DNA from 2 places in the Sporosarcina sp. AD_1 genome. Region 1 is predicted to be linked to the other one. Evidence: a T-box and tRNA genes for the amino acid it is inferred to sense, from the RefSeq annotation. Region 1 holds a T-box; the other holds one or more tRNA genes.
What was found. A T-box is a leader RNA that pairs with one kind of tRNA and senses whether it is charged. The one in region 1 lies ahead of serS (serine--tRNA ligase), so its partner is inferred to be a tRNA-Ser.

Region 1 (3,420 bases):
ACGGCTCCCAGTCGTCAATTACGCGGCTGGTGGGGTGGCGACTCCGGCGGATGCGGCGCTCATGATGGAGCTTGGGGCTGACGGCGTATTCGTTGGATCTGGCATCTTCAAGTCTGACAGCCCTGAAAAATTTGCACGTGCCATTGTTCAGGCTACAGAGGATTTCAGAAACTATGCGTTGATTGGCGAGTTATCAAAGGATATCGGCACGCCGATGAAAGGACTGGAAATCGGAAAGCTGGCAGAAAGTGAATTGATGGCCGTACGCGGCGTATAATGAGTGAGTGGACAGGAACCGAGATTTTTCCTGTCCGTTTTGATTTCTTTCATTCATTTTGATAGGCTCTAAGAAGGCAGACGCTAAAGCATCGCATGACTAGGAAGAATTTTTACGGAAGGCAGGGGCATACTAATGGAGAAGTTGAAAGTCTACGATGATCAGTATAACTATGTATGTGAGGAATCTAGGGATGTCATCCATGCGAAAGGGCTTTGGCATGAAACGTTTCATTGCTGGCTAGTAGATGGAGAAGAGGTCTTGATTCAGAAGAGAAGTGCTGCAAAGAAAGACTTCCCTGGCCTTTTTGATATAACGGCAGCAGGTCACTTGCTGGCAGATGAAAAAGTAATGGATGGTTTACGTGAGGTGGAGGAAGAGCTCGGGATTCCGGTAGATGAAGCAAAGCTGCAATGGATGGGCGTTGTGCGAGATGTCATAGAACTTCCTGGTTTTATTGACAGGGAATTCACGAATGTCTTTTTGTATAGCTTCTCATTCAATCCCGCCGATTTTTCATTGCAAGAGGAAGAAGTGGCAAGCATCCACGCTGTTTCTGTTACGGATTTACAGGCACTTTTCAGAAGGACAGTTCGTACGGTTAAGGTCAGAAATATTGAGAATGACTTGTTAGAAACAATAGAATTACGTGATTTTGTTCCACATGAAACAAGTTACTTAGAAGCGGTTGCATCGTATTTTGGCTAAGTCTTGCCAAATGGTTTAGGGTGTAGTAAAGTAAGTGTACATTTAGTTCCATAATCAAAGACGATGATGGGAAGCAGTAGCGAGTCCGTTTTTTCCAGAGAGCCGGCGGGTGGTGCAAGCCGGTAAAGACACTTGTGAATCCGTCCCTGAGTAGCTGGGTTGAATGAAGTAGGCCTATGCCGGTGATTGGACCGTTATTCCAAAGAGTGGATCGGCTTGGGCCGGTCAATTTGGGTGGCAACGCGGGTAGTTCTCGTCCCTTGTATAGGGGATGGAGGGCTTTTTTTATTGCGTAAAATCTAATCTGGGCTCGGTTCCCATCGTCAAAACAGAAAAAGGAGGAAGCAGTTATGCTGGACATTAAAGTATTGCGCGCCAATTTTGATGAAGTGAAAGCAAAATTGACAAAGCGTGGAGAAGATTTAACGGATCTTGATAAGTTTCTCGGTTTGGATGAAAAACGGAGAGAATTGATTTCAAAAGTAGAAGTGCTGAAGGCGGAGCGGAATGAAGTTTCGCAAAAAGTGGCGGAAATGAAGCGTAACAAAGAGAACGCCGACGATGTAATCGCACGGATGCGTGAAGTCGGAGATGAAATCAAAGCGTTGGACGAACAGCTTCACCAAGTGGAAGAAGATTTGAATTATGTTTTGATGCGTATTCCGAATATCCCGCATGAAAGTGTTCCTGTCGGGGACAGTGAAGATGATAATGTGGAAGTCCGCAAGTGGGGAGAGGTTCCTGAATTCGGTTTTGAGCCGAAGCCGCATTGGGAAATCGGGACAGAATTGAATCTGCTTGATTTTGAACGTGCCGCAAAAGTAACAGGAAGCCGTTTTGTGTTCTATCGCGGTCTTGGTGCACGACTTGAGCGTGCTTTGATCAGCTTTATGCTTGATTTGCATGTGAGTGAACATGGCTATGAGGAAATGCTGCCGCCATATATGGTAAACCGGACAAGTTTGACGGGAACAGGCCAGCTGCCGAAGTTTGAGGAAGATGCTTTCTTAATTGAAGAGGAAGATTATTTCTTGATTCCGACATCTGAAGTGCCTGTGACTAACTTCTACCGGGATGAAATTATTGACGGGGCGCAGCTGCCGATCGCTTTTACTGCGTACAGCACGAATTTCCGTTCTGAAGCAGGATCAGCGGGTCGTGATACGCGCGGTTTGATTCGCCAGCATCAGTTCAATAAAGTGGAATTGGTCCGCTTTGTAAAACCGGAAGAGTCTTATGATGAGTTGGAAAAATTAACAGGCCATGCAGAAAAGGTGCTTCAGCTTCTTGGCCTGCCGTACCGTGTACTCAAAATGTGCACAGCGGATCTAGGATTCACAGCGGCTAAGAAATACGACATCGAAGTGTGGATTCCGACGCAAGGCACGTACCGCGAGATTTCTTCTTGTTCAAACTTTGAAGATTTCCAAGCACGACGCGCTTCTATCCGTTTCCGCCGAGAACAAGGTGCTAAGCCTGAATTCGTTCATACATTGAACGGAAGCGGACTTGCGGTTGGACGTACGGTGGCCGCTCTCTTAGAGAATTATCAGCAGGAAGATGGCTCTGTCATCGTTCCGGAAGTGCTTCGTCCTTACATGGGTGGAGTGGAAGTCATTAAGTAATACAAAAGGCCATGCGAGTCATTCGACTTCGCGCATGGCCTTTTTTGCTGCCTTTTTCTTTTCGCGCAATCCTCGGAAGAAGTTGGTTAGCAGCGCCCCGCATTCTTCCGCCAGAACACCTTCTGTCACTTCACATTCATGATTGAATCGGCTGTCGTTCAGCAAGTGGTATAACGAATCGACACAGCCTGCTTTTGGATCACGCGCTCCGTAGACGATCCGGGGGATTCTGGACTGTAAAATGGCGCCCGCACACATGGGGCACGGTTCCAGTGTGACGTATAACGTCGTTTCCTCCAACCGCCAGCTGCCGACTTCGCCGCACGCATCCTGAATGGCGGACAGTTCGGCGTGGGTCACGGCGTTTTGAGTGGATTCCCTCAAGTTATGTGCGCGTCCGATGACGATTCCATCTTTTACAATGACGGCGCCAATCGGCACTTCGCCAATGGCTTCCGCCTTTTTTGCTTCTTCTATGGCTAAATTCATGTACGTTTGATCGTTGTTTGTTTCCATCCTCTATCGCTCCTTGTCCCTAGTGTATCATCATTGGAATGCCTCGCGCTATTTTGCTTGCAGACGCTATGTTTCCGAATGCCGCTATGGTAAAATGAAGAGCAGAAATTGAGTTGAAGGGGAGCTTGACATGTCAGTACCGTTCATAACGGTGGAAGGGCCAATTGGCGTTGGAAAGACGACGCTTTCGAAAGCGGTTGCGGATAAATTCCAGTTTCACCAATTAGGTGAGATTGTGAATGAAAATCCGTTTTTAGATAAATTTTATGAGAATATCGAGGAGTGGAGTTTCCA
Region 2 (3,420 bases), on a different contig from region 1:
GTGGATAGCGTATGGAAATTGAACTCCAGCACTTTTTTATTGCGAGAGCCAGTCAGCACTTGTGCAATTAACGTCTTGCCAAAGCGCTGCCCCATGCGGATTACACAGGAAAGCACTTTTTGAACATCTACCGTCACGTCAAAACTTTCTCTTGTATCCGTGCAATTCGCACACCGTTTGCAGTCTGTTGCTTCCGTTTCTCCGAAATAAGAAATGATGAATTTCTGAAGGCACGATTCAGTATGGCAATAGTCCACCATCGATTGCAATTTCTCCAGTTCTGCGGGAATGCGGTTCATGTCCTGCGATTGATCAATCAGGAATCGCTGCGTCAGCACATCCTGGGAAGAAAAGAGCAGCGTACATTCACTGTCCAAGCCGTCACGGCCGGCACGGCCTGCCTCCTGATAATAGCTTTCCATGTTTTTCGGCATTTGATAGTGGATGACGTATCGGATATTTGACTTATCGATCCCCATTCCAAATGCATTCGTTGCTACCATAACTGTGGCTTCGTCCATCAGGAACCTGTCCTGCTCCTTTTGCCGTTCGATATCCGATAAGCCGGCATGATATTTCGCTACCTGACATCCCATCTTCGTTAATGTAGCGTGCAATTGGTCGACAGCTTTTCTAGTCGCGGCGTAAATAATGCCTGCTTCCCCGCTGTTCTTTCGGACATGGTCTTTCACATACGCCTCCCGGTCTTGGCCTTTAATGACGGAGAACGTCAAATTGCTCCGCTCAAAACCGGTCATCACCGTATTGCTATCGCCAATCCCTAGCTGTTTGCAAATATCCTCCCGAACAGCCGGAGTAGCGGTTGCTGTCAAAGCCAAAATGACAGGCTTCCTGTCGAATAACGGAATGATTCGGTTAATCATCCGATAACTCGGGCGGAAATCATGGCCCCACTGGGAAATACAATGCGCTTCATCGATTGCAATCATGGAAATATCCATTTTACCGATTTGCTCTATAAATGAAGGTGAATCAAATCGCTCAGGTGCAATATAAAGTAATTTGTATTTGCCTTCCAATGCGTTTTCCATCGTCCCGAAATATTCTTCTGATGATAACGTGCTATTAATAAAGGCAGCTGGGATGCCTAGCTGATGCAACGCATCCACTTGGTCCTTCATCAACGAAATGAGTGGTGAAATAACGAGGACCGTCCCTTCCATCACGAGGGCAGGCACTTGATAACAGATGGATTTCCCGCCCCCTGTCGGCATAACGCAAAGGGTATCTTCGCCATCAAGGACTTGTCGGATCACCTGCTCTTGTCCTGTCCGGAATGACGAGTAGCCGAAATAAGTTGTTAAAATGGATAACGCACGTTCGATCAGAACCACCTCCAATTGGATTACATGAAAAGAGAATCCGCTCAATTTCTATTTTAAGAAATTACACTTCCTACTCGACAACAACCGCCGAGAATCTCTAGCTCCCTTTGTCTTTCTGTTATTCTCAGCATACCAGAAGTTTGAAGCTAATAAAATAAAACAGCCGGTTATTTCCACAGCAACTTGAGGCAGTAAAATATCCTATCTGCTCAGTTGCCAAACGGCAGAACGAGACGGTTGATAACGATGCCGCTGTGAGAATCATCTTTTTCAGCGACACATACAATTTAACGCCAGAGACTGCATAGAATAAGAATAAACGAAAAACCGCCCTCTTTTAAGAGAGCGGCGTTAAGCAGATGAAATGACCCTGATTGTCAGGAAATCTCCCTTTGGTTCATCATCTGAGAAAATACATATGTATGGCGGAGACGAGAGGATTTGAACCCCCGCGACGCGTGAACGCCCTAGCTGATTTCGAGTCAGCCCCCTTCAGCCTCTTGGGTACGTCTCCATTTATGACATCCATCATTGTACTAAAAAGAAGGGACATTGTAAAGAATGATTCATCCAAAAATGAAACCTGCTAACTTCCATTACTCCACCTTGCTTCCCGCCATAGACCAAATATACATTGAATTGTTTTATGTTGAATTTCGACGTTGAAGAGTGGCATCCTGCAATCAAATCAAGCTCCCCAAATTCCCTTCCCTAAGTCTGATGCATCCACTCAACAGACCTTTAACTTCTAATTAATTTCCAGCAATTTCGTAGTACCAAGCACCTCAATAATCTCGCTCCAACGATTTTTCACTTTTGACGCAGATTCCCCATCATCTGTTCTGCTGGCACGAAATTTGTCATCAAACCCATTCAGGAAGTTCGCCCTTCCATGGCCACACTCTTGTCGAAGCTGTTTCCATCTTCCAGTAGTTTCCCATCTAATCAATACAAGACAATATTAACACGTATCCCTTGCATCATATGGGTATCTACAGCTCCGTGATACAAAAAAGGCCGGAAATACGCTTATCGCGTACAACCGACCCGCTGGATATTGAATCTGAAAGCATTAGACTTTTGCAATTCGGATATTACTTACCATTAAAGCACCAAGCACGAACATCAAGATGACAAAAAACTGTGGTCCCACATACGGGCTTAAAAAATAGCTTAGAGTCAATAAGACACCTGCCGCTGTAATCGGCACGCCATAAAAAGCTCCATCAAATTCTTTCACATTATAACGCGCAAGACGAACCGCACCTGTTATAATAAAAAAGATTGTTGCTGCAATGCCAACCCATAACATCATCGATAAATCAGTATGATAAATTAAAAGGGCCGGTGCCACGCCAAATGAAACCAAGTCGCTTAACGAATCCAACTCCTTGCCAAACTCTGACTCGGCCTGGAAGTGCCTAGCGACCATTCCGTCAAAACGGTCAAATATTGCCGCCAGGAAGATGAACACGAGGCTCATGTGACTCAAGTCCTTTGTAATGAGGATAATGGCGACAATTCCAAGCCCAAGGTTGGACAACGTAATGGCATTGGCCAATTGTGATTTCACTTTTGTATAATCTAAGTATCTGGATAAGAACATGTTTTTCCCCCCTATCAATTTCTAATATGAATATATAGCAACGGAGACGATTGAAATGAAAAGAACCTTATTTAAATATTTCGTAGAACTTACAGGACATCCAGTATCGTCCGCCCTTTTAAAATCCATATCCCAGTCCCCGCTAAGCAGGCCATTGATTAAACCTTTCGCCAAAGCTTATGGGATTAACGAATCAGAAGCCGAGTATGCCATCGAAACATACGGCAGCCTTCAAGCCTATTTCACACGCAACTTAAAACAAGGTGTTCGAAATACCGAACCAGCTCCCAATATTCTTGTTTCCCCGGTAGATGGCGTCCTAAGTGCAGCGGGAAAGTTGGAGAAGGAGCAGACTTTTATTATTAAGGGCTATTCCTACAGTATAAAGCAAATTCTGGGGGATGAAAAGATAGCAAAACGATATGAAAACGGTTACTATTGTATTTTTTATCTATCACCCAGTCATTA

Region 2: it has a tRNA-Ser gene. The T-box ahead of serS (serine--tRNA ligase) is inferred to sense a tRNA for this amino acid. The anticodon was not compared.

Annotation. Positions count from the first base shown of each region.
Region 1 is NZ_JBPVIR010000017.1:6,277-9,696, forward strand. Features, by position in the region: gene pdxS (pyridoxal 5'-phosphate synthase lyase subunit PdxS) at 1-277, shown strand, start outside; gene ACSW3C_RS19745 (NUDIX hydrolase) at 413-985, shown strand; T-box leader at 1,040-1,249, shown strand; gene serS (serine--tRNA ligase) at 1,336-2,610, shown strand; gene tadA (tRNA adenosine(34) deaminase TadA) at 2,629-3,126, opposite strand; gene ACSW3C_RS19760 (deoxynucleoside kinase) at 3,257-3,420, shown strand, end outside.
Region 2 is NZ_JBPVIR010000001.1:287,650-291,069, forward strand. Features, by position in the region: gene recQ (DNA helicase RecQ) at 1-1,349, opposite strand, end outside; tRNA gene ACSW3C_RS01475 (tRNA-Ser) at 1,770-1,860, opposite strand; gene pssA (CDP-diacylglycerol--serine O-phosphatidyltransferase) at 2,419-2,952, opposite strand; gene ACSW3C_RS01485 (phosphatidylserine decarboxylase) at 3,008-3,420, shown strand, end outside.